2 regions of the Streptomyces sp. CA-243310 genome follow, and region 1 is predicted to be linked to the other one. Evidence: riboswitches for the same ligand, from Rfam matches in the RefSeq annotation. Region 1 holds a riboswitch; the other holds the start of a gene.

Region 1 (7,707 bases):
CCTGAACCGCCGGCGTGGCTCCCTGGTTGGCTCCCTGGGCCCAGTTCTCTACCGGGCCCAGGGGCCTCACCTGCCTGAACGTGGCGTTCACGCCCCGGATCCGGTTACGTCGGGGGTAAGGGCCCTTCCCCGAGGTCGTGCGCGGGCCGCGAGTGCCCGAATCCCTTGAGCGGGTGCCCAACTTCTTTGAGGTGGAGCGAAGGAAAGGTGGGGGTTGCGCTGGTTCGGCGCGGGGGTGCGGGCTAGGCTTCGGGCAGCCCGAACGCCCGAGCGACATACGGAGAGTTTCCGGTGCGAGCCGCCGCCCGACCCGACCTGATCACGCTCCGGGACCGTGTCGACAGGCTGGCGCGGCAGCGCGGACAGGACCCGGCCGACGTGCTGTCCGTCGAGCGGCTCAGCCACCTCTCCGGCGTCGATCCGGAGCGGATCCCGCGGGTCTTGGCCGGCGAAGCGCCCGAAGTCCCCCTGATCCGGCGGGTGCACCGTCGTTTCCTGCGGCTGCGCGAGACCCGGCGTGACAAGCACGGCCGGGAGTGGTCGCTCGCCGCCGTGGCCGATGACTTCGGGGCGCCCGGCGCCTCCCTGGGTCCCCTCAACGCGGGCACGGGCCTGCCCGGGTTGGGGCACGCGGCCGGGATCCAGCGGTTCTTCGGGGTCTTCGCGGGCTTCCTGCTGGCCGACAACAAGAGCGCGGTGGAACGGGCCCTGGCCACCGCCCCCGCGGGGCGGGGCGCCCCCGACGACCTGGACCGGCTGTCTTTCGTCACCGGCATCACCCCCGAGGCCATCCGCCTCACCCTCGACGGCCGGCCGGCGCGGCTTCCGCTCCGGCAGCAGGTCCGGGAGCGTTTCGAGCACCTGCGCCGCACCCGGCCCCGGGAGGACGGGCGGCCGTACTCCCTGACGGCCATCGCGCGTTCCTTCGACGCGTCGGGGCAGTCGCTGACCCGCCTCGCCCAGGGCGAGGGCCTGCCCAGTCTGGCCGCGGCGGCCGGGATCCAGCGGTTCTACGGGGTGGAGGGCGGATTCCTGCTGGCCGATGACACCGAGGCGCTGGCCGCGGCCCTGGTCGGGATCGAGCACGAGTTGGAGTCGGCCGCGCACGAGGCGGAGAACCCGATGCTCGCGGTCCTGCGGGCGCACGACGTACGCAGCATCGTCACCCGCGCCGGCCTGCTCTCCCCCGCGGGCTGGAAGTCCCTGGCCGACCACCTGGACGATCTGCTCGCCCGGGAGGGCCGTCTCGACGTCCGCCCCACCGGGGACCCGGGACCTGCCGGCCGGGGCCCGGTGCCGGGCCCCGAGGGGGGCGCGCCATGAGGGCCACCCGGGCTCCGCGCTGTGGCGACTCCGGCTCCGACTCCGACCCGGGCTCCGACCCGGGCTCCGACCGGCCCGCCCGAGCGGCCCTCGGGACGCGTGCCGCGGCGCCCCGCGCCCCGGCCCCACGCCGACCCCCCGCCCCGCCCCCTTCCCGGCTCGACGCACGAACCCCGCCCCGCTCCCGGGCGGTTCGACCGTCCACGGCGATCGGACCGGTCAAGTCCCCCATCGACAGGGCCCGTTGACCGGGCGCCGGCCCCACCCGCCCCGGTGGCCCGAGCACACCACTTCACTTGTGTCGCCGTCTCCCGTGCGGCCCCGACAGAGAGCCACCACACGATGCCCCAGCCTTCCGCACCCCGTCATGTCGTCGTCATCGGCGGCAGCATGTCCGGCCTCCTGACGGCAGCCGTCCTCGCCGAACACGCCACGGTCACGATCATCGACGCCGACACGCTGCCGGACGGCCCCGCTCCGCGCCGCGGCCTGCCGCAGGCCCGCCACGTGCACGTCCTGTGGTCGGGCGGGGCGCGCGCCATCGAGGAGATACTGCCGGGCGTCATCGGGGAATGGACGGCCGCGGGCGCCCTGCGTCGCAGCCTGCCCGTCGAACTCGTCACCAAGGCGGCCGAGGGCTGGTTGCCGCGGTGCGGGGAGAAGCAGTTCAGCATCTCGTGCAGCCGCGACCTCCTCGACTCGGTGGTTCGCGAGAAGGTCCTCGGCCTCAAGGAGGTGCGCACCCTCCAGCAGAGCCGGGTACGGGGCCTGGAGGGCACGGCGGCCCGGATCACCGGGGTCCGCGTCGACACCCCCGAGGAGGAGGACCGGCTGATCACCGCGGACCTCGTCGTCGACGCGAGCGGTCGCGGCTCCCGGAGCCGGACCTGGCTCCAGGAACTGGGGGTGGGTGAGATCGAGCAGGCGGAGGTCGACTCCGGTCTGGTCTACGCGACCCGGATCTTCGAGGCGCCCGCCGGAAGCCACGCGATGGGCTTCCCCATCGTCAACGTGCAGTCCGATCCGCGGGTGCCCGTGCCCGGTCGTACCGCGACGATCGTCCCGATCGAGAACGGCCGGTGGCAGGCCACCCTCTCGGGCACCCGCGGCGGCCAGCCGACCGCCGACCCGGACGCGTTCATCCCGTTCGCCATGGAAGCGCGGGACCCGGTCGTCGGCGAGTTGCTGAAGGGAAAGAAGCCGCTCACCGAGGTGTCCGTGACCCAGGGCACCGCCAATCGCCGCGTCTTCTTCGAGAAGGCCGACCTGCCCGAGGGCTTCTTCGCCGTCGGGGACTCCGTCGCCACCTTCAACCCGTTGTACGGGCAGGGCATGTCCGTCGCCGCCCGCGGGTTGCTGGCCGTACGCGACCTGCTGCGCGCCCGGGGGCTCGCCACGCCCTCCGTGGGACGTGCGGCGCAGCGCGCGCTCGCCCCGCAGGTCTCCACCGCCTGGGAGCTCGCCACCTCGCAGGACATCCTCTACCCGGAGGCGACGGCGACCGGCATGAAGTCCAGGCCGGGCTCCGCGCTGGTCACGCGGTACGTGAGCCGGCTGATGACCGGCGCCACCACGCAGGAGCAGCTCACGGGCGCCTTCCTCCAGGTCATCACCATGACCAGCCCGCCGACCCACTGGTTCCGCCCGGACGTGCTCTGGCGCGTGCTGCGGGCCTCCGGGGAGGGCGCCCACAAGGCGGCGCCGCTCACCGCGGCCGAGCGGACCATCGGCGGGCTGGACCGGCCCGGGAACCCGGGCGCCGAGGACGGCCGGACCGGGGGCGGCACCCCCGCCGACCCGGTCGGCCGCCCCTGAGGCCTGCCGGGTCGCACGGGACCGGGCAGGACCGTACGGGACCGGCAACGGCCGCGGGCCGGGGAAAACGGGACGCCCCGGACCGAAGGGGGCCGGGGCGGTCGTCGTACGGGATCGGGCGCGCGGCCGGGTCAGAGCCCGGCGAGGTCCAGCCCGGCCTGCGCGGCGGCGGCCCGCACGGTCTGCTCCAGGAGCACGGCGATGGTCATCGGGCCGACGCCGCCGGGGACCGGGGTGATCAGGGAGGCCCGGGTGGCGGCCGACTCGATGTGGACGTCGCCGACGTTGCCCGCGTTGTAGCCGGCGTCCAGGACGACCGCGCCCGGCTTGATGTCCTCGCCCCGGATGAACTCGGCCTTGCCGACGGCGGCGACCAGCACGTCGGCCTGGCGCACGATCGAGGGCAGGTCCACGGTGCGGGAGTGACAGTAGGTGACGGTGGCGTTGCGCTCCAACAGCAGCATCCCGGCGGGCTTGCCCAGGATCGCGCTGCGGCCGACGACCACGGCGTGCTTGCCGGTCAGGTCCACGTCGTACTCCTCCAGGAGGCGCATGATGCCGCCGGGGGTGCAGGAGACGAAGCCGGGCAGGCCGAAGCCCATGGCGGCGAAGGAGTGCATCGTCACACCGTCGACGTCCTTGCCGGGTGCGATGGCCTCGAAGGCGGCCCGCTCGTCGATGTGGTGCGGCACCGGGTGCTGGAGGAGGATGCCGCTGACCTCCGGGTCCTCGGAGAGCGCGGTGAGGGCGGCCACCAGTTCCGCGGTGGTGGTCTCGGCGGGGAGCTCGACGTGGCGGGAGGTGATCCCGGCCTTGGCGCAGCGGTTCTGCTTCATCTGTACGTAGGTCACGGACGCGGGGTCCTCGCCGACGAGCACGGTCGCCAGACAGGGGGCGGTGCCGGTGCGCTCGGTGATCTTCGCGGCGTGCGCGGCGGTCTGTTCGGAGATGCGGCGGGCGACGGCGGTGCCGTCCATGAGCCGGGCGGTCTGGGCAGTGGTCACGGGGTCTCCTGGGCGTCGCAGCGGAATCGCGGTTCGCCCAGGCGCGCGGCAGTCGACGTACCCACCGGTACGCCGGGCCGCTCCCCGGTGGTGATCCACCCGAACGCCAGTCACGGCCCGCGGGCCACTCTAGTCGACGCCCGCGCACGGCGGGCCGGCGATACCCGCTGGAGGACCGGCTCGCGGCCTGCGACGATCGGGGGATGACGCGTACTTTCGACCATCTTGTCGCCGAGGCCGAGTCCGTCTCCGTGGACGGCTGGGACTTCTCCTGGCTCGACGGCCGCGCCACCGAACAGCGCCCCTCGTGGGGCTACCAGAAGCTCCTCGGCGAACGCCTGTCCCGGGTCTCCTCCGTCCTCGACGTCCAGACCGGTGGCGGCGAGGTGCTCGCCGGGGCCGGCGCGCTGCCGCCGCTGACGGTGGCGACCGAGTCCTGGCCGCCGAACGTCGCCAAGGCGACCCGGCTCCTGCACCCGCTGGGCGCGGTGGTGGTCGCCGACTCCGACGAGCCGCCGCTGCCCTTCGCGGACGAGGCCTTCGAGCTGGTCGGCAGCCGGCATCCGGTGACCGTCTGGTGGGACGAGATCGCCCGCGTGCTGACGCCGGGCGGCACGTACTTCTCGCAGCAGGTCGGTCCGGCCAGCGTCTTCGAGCTGGTGGAGTACTTCCTGGGCCCGCAGCCGGAGGAGGTCCGGCGCGACCGGCACCCCGACGACGCGGTCGCCGCCGCCCGGAAGGCGGGCCTGGAGATCGTCGATCTGCGCTCCGAACGACTGCGGACGGAGTTCAACGACATCGGAGCCGTGATCTACTTTCTACGGAAGGTGATCTGGATGGTGCCGGGCTTCACGGTCGGGCACCACCGGGACCGGTTGCGCGAGCTCCACGAACGGATCGAACGCGAAGGTCCGTTCGTCGCGCACACCGCCCGTTTTCTCGTCGAGGCCCGCAAAAAGGGCTGAGCCGGGAGGGCGCGGGAGCGCGGACGGATCCACGTCGGATCGGTTGCGTCGCCACAGCGTGGCGCAGGTCACTCAATTCAGCGCGTAACGAATCGACTCGGGCATGCGATGAACCGACAGGTGTCCTCGCGCGGCCCCGGAATACAGACCCCCCTCGGGTCTGTTTCCCGAAGTCGCGCGATGATGTCCCGCTCACCCCTTATCTGTTCGCAACGAGAGGCTCCTTGTGTCGCTCAGCCCGTCCCGTACGTTCCCTCCGGAGATCGCCGAATCGGAGGCCCTCGTCGCGCTCGTCGAGCGCGGCCGCGAGCAGGGTCACATCAACGGTGATGACGTGCGCCAGGCCTTCGAGGCCGGCCGCATCCCGGTGGACCAGTGGAAGCGGGTCCTGCGCAGCCTGAACCAGGTCCTGGACGAGGAGGGTGTCGCCCTCCACGTCAGCGCCGCCCCCGCCACCAAGGCCGCTGCGAAGAAGCCGCGCAAGGCTGCCGCCCCGGCCCGCACCGTGACCAAGAAGGCCGCCGCCGCGCCGCGCCCCATCGGCGCGCGCAAGACGGCGGTCCCCGCCACCGCCGCGGCGATATCCGCACCGTCGGCCTCCGGGACCGAGGAGGAGGTGGCGGCCGAGGCCGCCGCCGAGCCGAAGAAGCGGACGGTCAAGAAGACCGCCGCGAAGAAGGCGACGGCCACCAAGAAGACCGCCGCCACGAAGAAGGGCGCCAAGGACGGCGACGAGGGCGAGACCCCCGCGGCCGAGGGCGAGGACTGGGCGGCCGAGGACCCGGCCGACGAGGCCGAGGAGGAGACTCCGAAGGTCGGCGGAACCCAGGGCTTCGTGCTGTCCGACGACGACGAGGACGACGCCCCGGCGCAGACCGTCATGGTCGCCGGTGCCACCGCGGACCCCGTCAAGGACTACCTCAAGCTGATCGGCAAGGTGCCGCTGCTCAACGCCGAGCAGGAGGTCGAGCTCGCCAAGCGCATCGAGGCGGGTCTCTTCTCCGAGTACAAGCTCGAAGAGGAGGAGGACCACAAGGCCACGTTCAAGCGTGAGCTGGAGATCCTCGTCGAGGACGGTCGCCGGGCCAAGAACCACCTGCTGGAGGCCAACCTCCGTCTCGTGGTCTCCCTCGCCAAGCGCTACACGGGCCGCGGCATGCTCTTCCTGGACCTGATCCAGGAGGGCAACGTCGGTCTGATCCGCGCGGTGGAGAAGTTCGACTACACCAAGGGCTTCAAGTTCTCCACGTACGCGACCTGGTGGATCCGGCAGGCGATCACGCGCGCCATGGCCGACCAGTCGCGCACGATCCGCATCCCCGTCCACATGGTCGAGATCATCAACAAGCTGGCCCGTGTCCAGCGGCAGATGCTCCAGGACCTCGGTCGGGAGCCCACTCCGGAGGAGCTGGGCAAGGAACTCGACATGACCCCCGAGAAGGTCATCGAGGTCCAGAAGTACGGCCGTGAGCCGATCTCCCTGCACACCCCCCTGGGTGAGGAGGGCGACAGCGAGTTCGGTGACCTCATCGAGGACTCCGAGGCGGTCGTACCGGCGGACGCGGTGTCCTTCACCTTCCTCCAGGAGCAGCTGCAGTCGATCCTGGGGACGCTCTCCGAGCGTGAGGCGGGCGTGGTCTCCATGCGGTACGGCCTCAACGACGGCCAGCCGAAGACCCTGGACGAGATCGGCCGCGTGTACGGGGTCACCCGTGAGCGCATCCGTCAGATCGAGTCGAAGACCATGTCGAAGCTGCGTCACCCGTCGCGTTCGCAGGTGCTGCGCGACTACCTCGACTAGAAGCGGGGACGGGGGCCCGGGACGGTCGGCAGACCGCCCCGGGCCCCCGTGGCGTGTGCGGCTCGGGCGTGCGCGGCCCGCTCGGGGCCGCCCGCCGGTCAGGCGGCCGCGGCGCGCTGCCTGCGGGCGGACATCACGGCGTACACGACCACGCCCACGAAGAGGAACAGCACGCCCTGGTAGACGGCGGCGTACCCGGAGCCGGCCACGAGCCACATCGAGAAGGCGAAGGCGGCGCAGGCCAGGACGGTGTCACGGACCAGCCGGCCGCGGTGGACGCGTGCGGACTGCCCCGAGACCAGGAAGTAGATCTGGGCGGCGCTGGAGAGCAGGTACGGGACGGTCGCCGTGAAGGTGGTGACCAGCACCAGGATCTCGAAGACCCCCTCGGTGCCCGCGGTGTAGTTGTAGACGGTCAGGGCCGAGGCCAGGACGACGGTGACGAGGACCCCGACGATCGGGACCCCGCGCCTCTTGGTCTCGAAGGCCTTCGGGAAGAGCCCGTCCTTGGCCGCGGCGTACGGGGTCTGCGCGCTGAGCAGGGTCCAGCCGTTGAGGGCGCCGACCATCGAGATCACCGCGGCGCAGGCGACGAGGGTGCCGCCCCAGGTCCCGCCGAACATCGCGTCGACGGCGTCGCTGAAGGGGGCCTCGGAGGTGACGAGCGTGGCGTGCGCGACCAGGCCGAAGACGGACAGGGTGCCGAGCAGGTAGACGGTGGCGGCGCCGGTGGTGCCCAGGATGGTGGCGCGGCCGACGTTGCGGGCCGGGTCGCGTACCTCGCCTGCGCTGACGGCGG
Region 2 (11,240 bases), 1.4 Mb from region 1:
CTTCATCCCGACCGTCGCCAAGCGCGGCGCCGCGATCATCGAGGCGCGTGGCGCGTCCTCGGCCGCGTCGGCCGCCAACGCCGCCATCGACCACGTGCACACCTGGGTCAACGGCACCGCCGCGGGCGACTGGACCTCGATGGGCATTCCGTCGGACGGCTCCTACGGCGTCCCGGAGGGCATCATCTCGTCCTTCCCCGTCACCACCAAGGACGGCAAGTACGAGATCGTCCAGGGCCTGGACATCAACGAGTTCTCCCGTGCGCGCATCGACGCGTCCGTGGCGGAGCTCGTCGAGGAGCGCGACGCGGTGCGCGAGCTCGGCCTGCTCTGATCGAACCCGTACACACGGCGAAGCGCCCCGGCCGCACCAGGCCGGGGCGCTTTGGCGTGAAGCGGCCTGGCGGGCGATCCAGGCGAAAACTAAAGTCGGTCGGTGACCGACAACCCGATCCCTCGGCAGCAGCCCCCCGTCGGCGCCTGGGGCGATCCCCGCGCCGACCGCGCTCCGGTGCACCCCTCCCGCAGCTCGGCCGGCCGATTCCTCTGCGCGGGCGTCCACCTCGACGCCGGGTACCGCGACCAGGTCATCGACGAACTCTTCGTCCACGAGGAACGCATCGTCGCCCCCTCGTACGGCTACGACGCCGCCCGGGTGCTCGCCCACGCGCTCCGTGCCCGGCGGGCCGAACTCGGCTGGGCGGTCGCCGTGCTCGGCGCCTGGTTCGTCGGCTCCCTGCTCACCGGAGGCGTCCTCGGGCTGCTGCTCCCGCTCTTCCTGATGCTCACCCTGGCCGACTGGCTCCAGGGCCGGGAACCGGTGCTCGCACGGCTGTTGGGCACCCTCCTGCGCGTCTACGCCTGGCTGCTCCTCGCGCTGGTCGTCGTCCTCGTCGTCTTCTCCGGATTCGGTCCCTCCGATCTGGGCGGATACGTCACGGGGGCCGTCGGGGTCGACGCAACGGGTCCCTACTCCCCCTACGAACCGGACCTCGGCCCGTCCGGCGGCCCGGACTCCACCGCCGTCCTCTGGTGGGTTCCGGTCGTCTTCGCCGGCGTGGTCGCCGTGGTCGGTCTGCAGCGCGGCCACGTGTACCGCACGATCGCCGAGGACCTGGAGGAGAGCCGGTACGCCGACCACGCGGGCGACCCCGCCGAAGCCTCGCCCGGCACCCGCTTCGCCCGGATCCGGGACCGCGTCCGCGCCGAGCAGCACGCCCCGGTGGTCATGTACGACGTCAACGACCCGTTCTGCGGGGCGGGTGACCCGTACCGGCCGTGGCAGCTCTCCGTGGAACTGCGCCCGCGCGAGGACCTCGGCCCCGACCGCAAGCCGACGCCCGTCACCAACGCGCACCTCGTGGCCCGGATCATCCCGCTGCTGGAACGCCTGCGGGTGCCCTCGCCGCACGGCTCCCTCCAGGCCGAGGCCGCCGTCGAGGACCGGCTGCGCGAACTCGTCGTGGACGAGTGCGTGTTCCTGCCGGCCAACGGACTGCCTCACCGCGACGCAGCCCAGGCCATCCACCGGCAGTACGCCGAACAGCGCGCCGCCGCCATCGAGGAGGGCGGTGAACGCCGCCGGCACTTCCTGCGCGTCCGGGTCGGCGGCTGGGACGAGAACCTCGTCGTCACCGTCTTCGTACGGGTGCACACCCAGGGCGGCATGATGATGCTGGAGGTGGCCCCGCACGTGCTGCTGCCCGTCCGCACCGCCTTCCACAACGCGGACGCCGACGCGCGGCGCCACCGCGACAGCAACCTGCTCGGCAAGGCCGCCGCGGCCCTGCGGCACACCCCCACCTCCTTCGCCACCGCCGTTCTCGCCCTGGCCCGCGGCGTGAGCAGCTGGTGGCGGATCGCCACCAGCGGCAACGGCGGCGCCCGGCCCGAGGGGCCGCGCCTGTCGGTGCGCGAGCTGGCCTCGCAGGACAACGGCTCGCTGTTCCACCTCATGGACCTCGACCGGTTCCTGAAAACCATTCAGGACCGGGTCGTCGGGGGCGTTACCGTCGCCCTGCACGAAGCGGGCTGGCACACCGAGGAGTTCGCCGAGCGCGCCGTCAACGTGGCCGAGGGCGGGGTCTTCATCCGCGCGGTCCACGACAGCGCCTTCAGCATCGGCGGATCCGGACACGTCAACAAGGTCAAGAAGCAGGGGGGAACACGATGAGCGGAGAGAGCGGGGCGGAACCGCCCGTGCGGATCGAATCCGTCAACGGCAGCGCGTTCAGCATCGGGGGTGCGCACCACACCAACACCGTCCACCACGGGGGCCCGGGAGCCGCCGCCCCCGGCCCGGGAGAACTGCTGGCCGCCGTACAGGAGCTGCGCGCCGCCCTCGTGCGGCTGCCCCGCGGCGAGGACCGGGCGGCGCTCGACAGCGAACTCGACGCGGTCGCCGGGGACCTGGAGGACGCCGACACCATCCGGCCCGGCCTGCCCGCCCGGCTGCGCGGGGCGTTGGAACGCTGGGCCCCGCTGATCGAGTCGGTGAGCGCGGCGACCGCCCTGGGCGGGCTGCTGGGCTCGCTGGGGGGCTGAGTCGTGGCTCCGGAACCGGGGGACGGGCTGCGCTGGGACGCGCGGACGCAGCGCTGGGTGTCGCCGGAGACGGCGCGGCCCGCGGTCCCGCCCCCGTCCGCGCCGCCGCCCCTGCCGTTGGTGGCCCCGTCGCCGCCGCCCCTGCCGACCGGGGCCCCGTCGCCCGCACCGCTGCCGCCGTCGCCCGGCCGCCGGCCGCGGACCGGGCGGTGGTTGAACCCGGCGATGGCCGGGATCGCGGTGGCCGCCGTCGCGATCGGCGGCGCCGCGGTGTGGTTCGTCGAACGGGACGACGACGCGAAGCCGCCGGCGCAGGCGACGGAGTCGGGCGGGCTCGGCTCCGCGGGCCCGACGGGCACGAGCGGCCCGCCGCCGACGCCGTCGGCGCCCGGAACCGGCGCGGAGACCGCGCCGGGGGCCACCGGGAGTCCGGGCGACGGCCACGAGGTGCGGCGCGACCCGAAGGGCTTCACCGTCGCCGTGCCCGCGGGCTGGGTCCGCGAGGAGAGCGGCGCGGGGGTCCTGTACCGCTCGCCCGACCGGAGCGCCCTGCTCCAGGTCTTCCGGGTCGCGGAACCGGAACTCGACCCGCTCGAAGCCGTCCGGGCCGCGTCCGCCTACCTGCGGACCGCCAACCCCGGCTACCAGGAGATCCGGATCGGCGCCGTCCAGGGCGACACCGGGGCGGGGGAGCTGGTGTACGAGTACGACAACGCCGAGTCGGGCGGTCGCCGGCGCGGCGTCGAACGCGTCTTCATCGCCGCGGACGGCGCCAAGTGGGCCGTCCTCGCGGCGGGCCCGGACACCGCGTGGACGGCCACGCGGGACCACCAGGTACGGGCGCTGGCCGCGTTCCGGCCGGGCGGCTGAGACGCCGCGCCGGGCCGGGCGACCCTCGGGCTCAGTGCTTGAACATGCCCGGGGTGTAGTGCCCCGGCGCGAGGCGGCAGGCCACGCCGAACCGGTTCCAGGCGTTGATCGCCGTGATCACGGCGATCAACTGGGCCAGTTCCGTCTCGTCGAACAGCTCGGCCGCCTTCCCGTAGACCGCGTCCGGCACGAACCCGTCCGTCAGGACGGTCACCGCCTCGGTCAGCTCGATCGCCGCCAGCTCCCGCTCGGTGTAGAAGTGCCGGGACTCCTCCCAGGCGCCGAGCTGGATCAGACGCTCGACGCTCTCGCCGGCGGCCAGCGCGTCCTTGGTGTGCATGTCCAGGCAGAACGCGCAGTGGTTGATCTGCGAGGCGCGCACCTTGACCAGCTCGACCAGCGTCGGGTCGAGCCCCTTGCGGGCGGCGACCTCCAGGGACACCAGGGCCTTGTACACGTCGGGGACCAGCTTGGCCCACTGGAGGCGGGCGGGGTGCTCGGGGGCGTAGGCGGGGGTTTCGTTCGTCGTCATGTCTCCACCGTAGGAGCCCGGCGGCCCGCCGATATGGTCCATGTTCATGACGGAACCCTGGGCCACTTTCGGCGCCGACCTGCATCTCGACCTCTCCGCCGGGCGCGGGCTGAGAGCCGGACTGACCGAGGCGCTGCGCGAGGCCGCGCGCAGCGGTCGACTCGCCCCGGGAACCCGACTGCCTTCGTCCAGGTCCCTGGCCGTCGACCTCGGCATCGCCCGCAACACGGTCGCCGAGGCCTACGGCGAACTCGTCGCCGAGGGCTGGCTGACCGCCCGTCACGGCTCGGGCACCCGGGTCGCGGAACGTGCCGTGCCGCGCCGTCCCGCCCGTCCCGCCCGGGTCCGGCCACCCGCCCGGAGGGGGCCCGCGTACAGCTTCGTACCGGGCTCCCCGGACCTGGGCGGCTTCCCGCGCACCGCCTGGTCGGCGGCGGCCCGCAAGGCTCTCGCCGCGGCCCCGAACGACGCCTTCGGGTACGCGGTGGACGCGCGCGGCCGGATCGAGCTGCGCGAGGCGCTGGCCGGCTACCTGGCGCGCGCCCGGGGGGTGGACGCCGACCCCGACCGGATCGTGCTGTGCGCCGGGTTCGTGCACGGGCTGACGCTCCTCGCCCGGGTGCTGCGGGCGCGCCGGGTCCGCGAGGTGGCCGTGGAGGGCTGGAGCCTCGACGTGCACCGGGACCTGCTCACCGGGGCCGGGCTGCGGACCCGCCCCCTGTGGCTGGACGGCGCGGGCGCCCGTACGGAGGACCTGACGGCGGCGTCGGGGGCGGTGCTCCTCACGCCGGCGCACCAGTTCCCGACGGGCGTCGCGCTGACCCCGGGACGGCGGGCGGCGGCCGTGGACTGGGCCAGGACCACGGGCGGGCTGATCCTGGAGGACGACTACGACGGGGAGTTCCGCTACGACCGCCAGCCCGTCGGGGCGCTCCAGGGACTGGACCCGGACCGGGTCGTGTACCTGGGCACGGCGAGCAAGTCGCTGGCGCCGGGGCTGCGCACGGGCTGGATGGTGGTGCCGGCCGGGCTGGTGGACGAGGTGCTGGCGGCGAAGGGGCACACCGACTGGATGTCGGGCGCGCCGGACCAGTTGACGCTGGCGGAGTTCATCCGGTCCGGGGCGTACGACCGGCACGTCCGGAGCATGCGGCTGCGCTACCGGCGCCGGCGTGACGCCCTGGTGCAGGCGCTGGCCCCGCGGACGGCGGTGACCGTCTCCGGCATCGCGGCGGGACTGCACGCGGTGCTCGACCTCCCGGCCGGCACGGAACGGCCCCTGATCCAGGCGGCGGCCTGGCACGACCTGGCCCTGGAGGGGCTGTCCCGCTTCCGGCACCCGGATTCGGCCATGCCGGCGCGGGACGCTCTGGTGCTCGGGTACGGGACCCCGTCGGAGAGCGCGTGGTCGGGGGCGCTGGCGGCGTTGGAGGCGACCCTCCCGTAGTGGGCGCGGGGCGGGGTCAGGGGACCGGATCGGCCGCCGGGCCGGCCGGGTCCGCGGGGTCCGCCGGGTCCGCCGGGGGTTCGCCGAAGCGGGCCAGGGCCAGCGAACCGGCCACGGCCACCACGAAGCCGAGCACCGCCAACCAGGCGAGCCCCTCGCGGGTGCGGTCCCCGAGCCACACCACCCCCACCGCCGCCGGGCCGATCGTCTCGCCCAGCACCATGCCGGCCGTGGCGGCCGTCACCGAGCCGCGCTGCAGGGCCGAGGTGAGCAGCAGGAAGGCGGCGCCGCCGCCCAACAGGAGCGCGTACAGGGCCGGGTCGGTCAGCACCGACCAGGAGATCCCGTCGATCAGGCGGACCGCGACCTCGACCACCCCGAAGCCCGTTCCGGCCGCGAAGCCGAGCACCAGCGGCCGGGAGCGGTCCGGCAGGCCGCCGGCCGCCGCGCCCACCAGCAGGACCAGGACCGCCACCGCGAGCAACCCCCACTCCAGGGCGGGCGGGCCGGTCCCGGAGCCCTCCTCCCCGGAGGCGAGCCCCAGCATCAGCAGCCCCGCGCTCACCACCGCGACGGCCGCCCACTCCATCCGGTTCAGCCGTACGCGCAGCAATCGGGCCGCGACCACCGCCGTCACCGCGAGGCTGGCCGCCAGCGCGGCCCCCACCGCGTAGATCGGGATGTGTCGCAGGGCGATGATCTGGAGGACGAAGCCGACCCCGTCGAGGCCGAGCCCCGCCAGGTACCGCCACTGGCGCAGGGCCCGCAGCAGGAGTGCGGCGTCCACGCCGGACCCGGTTCCCGGCTCCGCCGCCCGCGCCGCCATGGCCTGGAGGACCGAGGCCGTACCGAAACAGACCGCCGCACCGAGTGCGCAAATCATCCCAACAAGCACGAACCGACTCTAGGTCACCGTCGTGACAAGGGTGTGACGACGGCTGGATTCCATCCCCCGGTCGCCCCGCTCTAGTCTGTCGGGAGCACGCCACCCAGGGGGAGCGAACTCACATGGACACCAGCAGCACCAATCGGCGCCGGATGCGCTCGGGCGCCGTCGCGCTCGGCGGCATGGGCCTGCTCGCCGCGACCCTCGTCGCCTGCGGCAGCAGCGACGAGCCCGACAAGCGGTGCGCGTCCCGTTCCACGCTGAACCACCTGAACAACAAGGAATGCAAGAGCGGCGGCACCGGCGCGTACTACTACGGCGGCAGCGTCGCCAACGGCAGGGTCAAGGACGGCAGCTTCGACAAGTCCGCCGTCACCCGCGGTGGCATCGGCAAGAGCCACTCCGGCTCCAGCGGCGGCTGATCCCGGGTGGAGCGGCACACGATCGAGCCACGCCCGAACTGGCAGCGGACCGTCGAGGAGCAGGGACTGATCTACCCCCTGACCCGGTACCCCGACGACAGCCTGCGCCCCTACTGGGACGAGAGCGCGTACTACGCGTTCTCCCTCCCGGAGGTCGAGGCGCTGGAGAACGTCGTCGAGGAACTGCACGCCATGTGCCTCGCCGCGGCGGCCCACATCGTCGAGCACGACCGCTTCGCGGACCTCGGCATCACCGATCCGAAACTGGCCGCCCGCATCGCCGAGTCCTGGCGCCGGCGCGACGAGCAGCCCTCCCTCTACGGCCGCTTCGACCTGCGCTACGACGGCTCCGGCGGCCCGGCCAAGATGCTGGAGTACAACGCCGACACCCCCACCTCCCTGGTGGAGGCGGCGAGCCCGCAGTGGTTCTGGATGGAGGAGCGGTTCCCCGGCGCCGACCAGTGGAACTCCCTCCACGAGCGGCTCGTCGACGCGTGGCGCCGACAGGCCGAACTGCTGCCGCCCGGTCCGGTGCACTTCGCGCACTCCGAGACCGACGAGCTCGGCGAGGACCTGATGACGGTCGCCTACCTCCAGGAGACCGCGGAGCAGGCCGGCCTGGACACCGTCGCCATGTCCGTCGAGCAGATCGGCTGGGACAGCCTCTCCGGCCGGTTCGTCGACGAGAAGCTCCGCTTCATCCGCGGCATCTTCAAGCTCTACCCGTGGGAGTGGCTGGCCTCGGACGAGTTCGGGCCCCAGGTGCTGGGCACGTACGACCACGGCGGCGGCTCCGGCACGACGGCCTGGATCGAGCCGCTGTGGAAGATGCTGCTCTCCAACAAGGCGCTGCTGGCGGTCCTGTGGGAGCTGTTCCCCGAACACCCGAACCTGCTGCCCGCCTACCTCGACGGCCCGCGCGAGCTCGCGGACACCACCGGCTACGTCGCCAAGCCCCTGCTGGGCCGCGAGGGTGCCGGGGTGACCCTGCACGAGGCGGGGGAGGACGGGGAGCCGTTCACCCCGGTGGACGACGAGACGTACGTCTTCCAGGCCCTGGCCCCGCTGCCCGACTTCGACGGCAACCGGGTCGTGCTCGGCGCGTGGGTCGTCGAGGAGGAGGCCGCGGGGCTGGGCATCCGGGAATCGGCGGGGCCGGTCACGGACGAGTACGCCCGCTTCCTGCCCCACGTCATCCTCTAGCCCGTCGGCCCGTGAGGCCGGCGGGCCGCGTCAGGCCGACAGCACCGACCGCAGCCGGTCCAGGCCCCAGTCCAGGTCCTCCTTGCTGATCACCAGCGGCGGTGCGATCCGGATCGTGGATCCGTGGGTGTCCTTCACCAGCACCCCGAGCCCCATCAGCTTCTCGGAGATCTCCCGGCCGGTGCCGCGCGACGGGTCGATGTCGACGCCCGCCCACAGCCCGCGACCCCGCACCGCGGTCACCGCACCCCCGCCGACCAGCAGGTTCAGCTCGTGGTGCAGGTGGTCGCCGAGTTCGGTGGCCCGCTGCTGGTACTCGCCGGAGCGAAGCATCGCGATGACCTCCAGCGCGACCGCGCAGGCGAGCGGGTTCCCGCCGAAGGTGGACCCGTGCTCGCCCGGCCGGAACACGCCGAGCACGTCCCGGTCGGCGACCACCGCGGAGACGGGCACGACCCCGCCGCCGAGCGCCTTGCCCAGGATGTACATGTCGGGGACGACCCCCTCGTGCTCCAGGGCGAAGGTCTTGCCGGTGCGGCCCAGACCCGACTGGATCTCGTCCGCGAGGAAGAGAACGTTCCGTTCGCGGGTGAGTTCCCGTACGCCCTGGAGGTAGCCGGCGGGCGGCACGAGGACGCCCGCCTCGCCCTGGATCGGCTCCAGGAGCACGGCCACGGTGTTCTCCGTGACGGCGTGGGAGAGCGCGGTGAGATCGCCGTACGGGACGATCTCGAAGCCCGGCGTGTAGGGGCCGAAGTGGTCGCGGGCGTCGTGGTCCGTGGAGAACGACACGATGGTCGTGGTCCGGCCGTGGAAGTTGTCGGCCGCGACCACGATCTTGGCGTGGCCGTCCGGGACGCCCTTGACCTCGTACCCCCACTTGCGGGCCGTCTTCACCGCCGTCTCCACGGCCTCCGCGCCCGTGTTCATCGGCAGCACCATCTCCTTGCCGCACAGCGCGGCGAGTTCGGTGCAGAAGTCCGCGAAGCGGTCGTGGTGGAAGGCGCGGGAGGTGAGGGTGACCCGCTCCAACTGGGCGCGTGCGGCGTCGATCAGACGCCGGTTGCCGTGACCGAAGTTGAGGGCGGAGTACCCGGCGAGCATGTCGAGATACCTGCGGCCCTCCACATCGGTCATCCACGCGCCCTCCGCCGATGCGACGACGACGGGCAGGGGGTGGTAGTTGTGCGCGCTGTGCGCGTCGGCGGAGCGGATGGCATCAGCAGTATTCGACACGGGGTCTCCGATCGTCCGTCAGGCCTGTGACGAGGGTGGCGTCACTGTCCATCCTCGCTCGTACGACGGACGGAGAAACCTTTCTCGTGGCGCGCCCGCTAAGGTGGGCCCCACGCACGGCGACTGGCGCACGGAGAACGGACTCCGGGGAAGTCGTGCGCGCACGACCGCACACAAGGCCGCTCGCCTGGGCCTCGCGGGGACGAGAGACGACATCGACCCCGGAGGAGCCGCCATGACCGCGCGCCGCCACCCCGCCCTTTTCGCGACCGACCCCGAGCTGGCGTCGTTCGTGGAGGCGGAAGAGGAACTGCAGGCCGAGACCCTGCGCCTGATCCCCAGCGAGAACTACGTGTCCGCCGCCGTGCTGGAAGCCTCCGGCACCGTCCTGCAGAACAAGTACAGCGAGGGCTACCCGGGCCGCCGCTACTACGAGGGCCAGCAGAACATCGACCGCGTCGAGGCCCTGGCCGTGGAGCGGGCGAAGGGCCTGTTCGGCGTCGACCACGCGAACGTGCAGCCGTACTCCGGCTCCCCGGCCAACCTCGCCGTGTACCTCGCCTTCGCGAAGCCGGGCGACACCGTGATGGGCATGGCCCTGCCGATGGGCGGCCACCTCACCCACGGCTGGGGCGTGTCCGCGACCGGCTCCTGGTTCCGGGGCGTGCAGTACGGCGTCCGCGCCGACGACGGCCTCATCGATTACGACGCGGTGCGGGACCTGGCCCTGGCCGAACGCCCGAAGATCATGTTCTGTGGTGGCACGGCCGTGCCCCGCACGATCGACTTCGAGGCCTTCGCGTCGATCGCCAAGGAGGCGGGCTCGATCCTCGTCGCCGACGTCGCCCACATCGCGGGCCTGATCGCGGGCGGCGCGCACCCGTCGCCGGCCGGGCACGTGGACGTGATCTCCACGACCACCCACAAGACCCTGCGCGGTCCGCGCGGCGCGATGCTGATGTGCCGCGAGGAGCACGCGAAGGCCATCGACAAGGCGGTCTTCCCCGGCCTCCAGGGCGGCCCGCACAACCAGACGACGGCCGGCATCGCGGTCGCGCTGCACGAGGCGGCGCAGCCGGCGTTCGTCACGTACGCCCACGCGGTCGTCGCCAACGCCAAGGCGCTGGCGACGGCCCTGCTGGAGCGGGGCTTCGACCTGGTGTCGGGTGGCACGGACAACCACCTGATCCTGATGGACCTGACCTCGCGCGGGGTACCGGGCAAGATCGCGGCCAAGGCGTTGGACCGGGCGGGCATCGTCGTGAACCACAACACGGTCCCGTTCGACCCGCGCAAGCCGTTCGACCCGTCGGGCATCCGGATCGGTACGCCGTCGCTGACCTCGCGGGGCCTGACGGTGGACCACATGCCGGTGGTGGCGGACTGGATCTCCCGCGCGGTCGACGCCGCGGCCGCGTCCGACGAGGCGGCCCTGGCCGTGATCCGCGCCGAGGTCACCGACCTCATGTCGGCCCACCCGGCCCCGGGCCTGCCCCTGTCCTGACCGGGGTCGCCCCGGCGCCGCCCCGGCCCCCGAGGGCCGGGGCGGCGCCGACGGTTCCGGTTCCGGCCGGTCGGAAAGCGGTCGCTCGCTCCGGGCGGGATCCGGCCGGCCGGCTACGCGCGAGTACGGCCGGACACCGCCCCCCGAGAGCGGGGCCCGGATGTGATCCCGCGCTCATCCGGCACCCGATCCGGCCGGCGCGAGGCCCGAGACGGCCATCGCACCTGAGAGAATGGGGCCATGGCTTCTGATCGTCCTCGCGCGCTCTCCGGTATCCAGCCCACCTCCGGTTCGTTCCACCTCGGGAACTACCTCGGGGCCATTCGTCAGTACGTCGCCCTCCAGGAAACGCACGACGCCTTCTACATGGTCGTCGACCTGCACGCGATCACCATGCCGCAGGATCCCAGGGAGCTGCGTGCGAACACCCGGCTCTCCGCCGCCCAACTGCTCGCGGCCGGTCTGGACCCCGAGCGCTGCACGCTCTTCATCCAGAGCCACGTGCCCGAGCACGCGCAGCTCGGCTGGGTCATGAACTGCATCACCGGCTTCGGCGAGGCGAGCCGGATGACCCAGTTCAAGGACAAGTCCGCCAA

The links. A riboswitch is a leader RNA that binds a small molecule or an ion and turns the genes downstream of it on or off. The one in region 1 is predicted to bind ZMP and ZTP.
Region 2: linked by a shared signal. The riboswitch ahead of glyA (serine hydroxymethyltransferase) and the one ahead of ACQEVM_RS11235 (bifunctional 5,10-methylenetetrahydrofolate dehydrogenase/5,10-methenyltetrahydrofolate cyclohydrolase) in region 1 are both predicted to bind ZMP and ZTP.

Annotation. Positions count from the first base shown of each region.
Region 1 covers NZ_JBNJMF010000001.1:2,472,562-2,480,268, reverse strand. The annotation lists gene ACQEVM_RS11245 (hypothetical protein) at 292-1,323, shown strand; gene ACQEVM_RS11240 (NAD(P)/FAD-dependent oxidoreductase) at 1,666-3,138, shown strand; gene ACQEVM_RS11235 (bifunctional 5,10-methylenetetrahydrofolate dehydrogenase/5,10-methenyltetrahydrofolate cyclohydrolase) at 3,270-4,142, opposite strand; ZMP/ZTP riboswitch at 4,171-4,266, opposite strand; gene ACQEVM_RS11230 (methyltransferase domain-containing protein) at 4,346-5,107, shown strand; gene ACQEVM_RS11225 (RNA polymerase sigma factor) at 5,334-6,908, shown strand; gene ACQEVM_RS11220 (amino acid permease) at 7,007-7,707, opposite strand, start outside.
Region 2 covers NZ_JBNJMF010000001.1:1,068,170-1,079,409, forward strand. The annotation lists gene ACQEVM_RS05075 (malate dehydrogenase) at 1-334, shown strand, start outside; gene ACQEVM_RS05080 (hypothetical protein) at 437-2,173, shown strand; gene ACQEVM_RS05085 (hypothetical protein) at 2,170-2,544, shown strand; gene ACQEVM_RS05090 (hypothetical protein) at 2,548-3,414, shown strand; gene ACQEVM_RS05095 (carboxymuconolactone decarboxylase family protein) at 3,446-3,946, opposite strand; gene ACQEVM_RS05100 (PLP-dependent aminotransferase family protein) at 3,993-5,393, shown strand; gene ACQEVM_RS05105 (hypothetical protein) at 5,410-6,276, opposite strand; gene ACQEVM_RS05110 (hypothetical protein) at 6,402-6,701, shown strand; gene ACQEVM_RS05115 (glutathionylspermidine synthase family protein) at 6,708-7,904, shown strand; gene rocD (ornithine--oxo-acid transaminase) at 7,935-9,140, opposite strand; ZMP/ZTP riboswitch at 9,250-9,340, shown strand; gene glyA (serine hydroxymethyltransferase) at 9,376-10,644, shown strand; gene trpS (tryptophan--tRNA ligase) at 10,885-11,240, shown strand, end outside.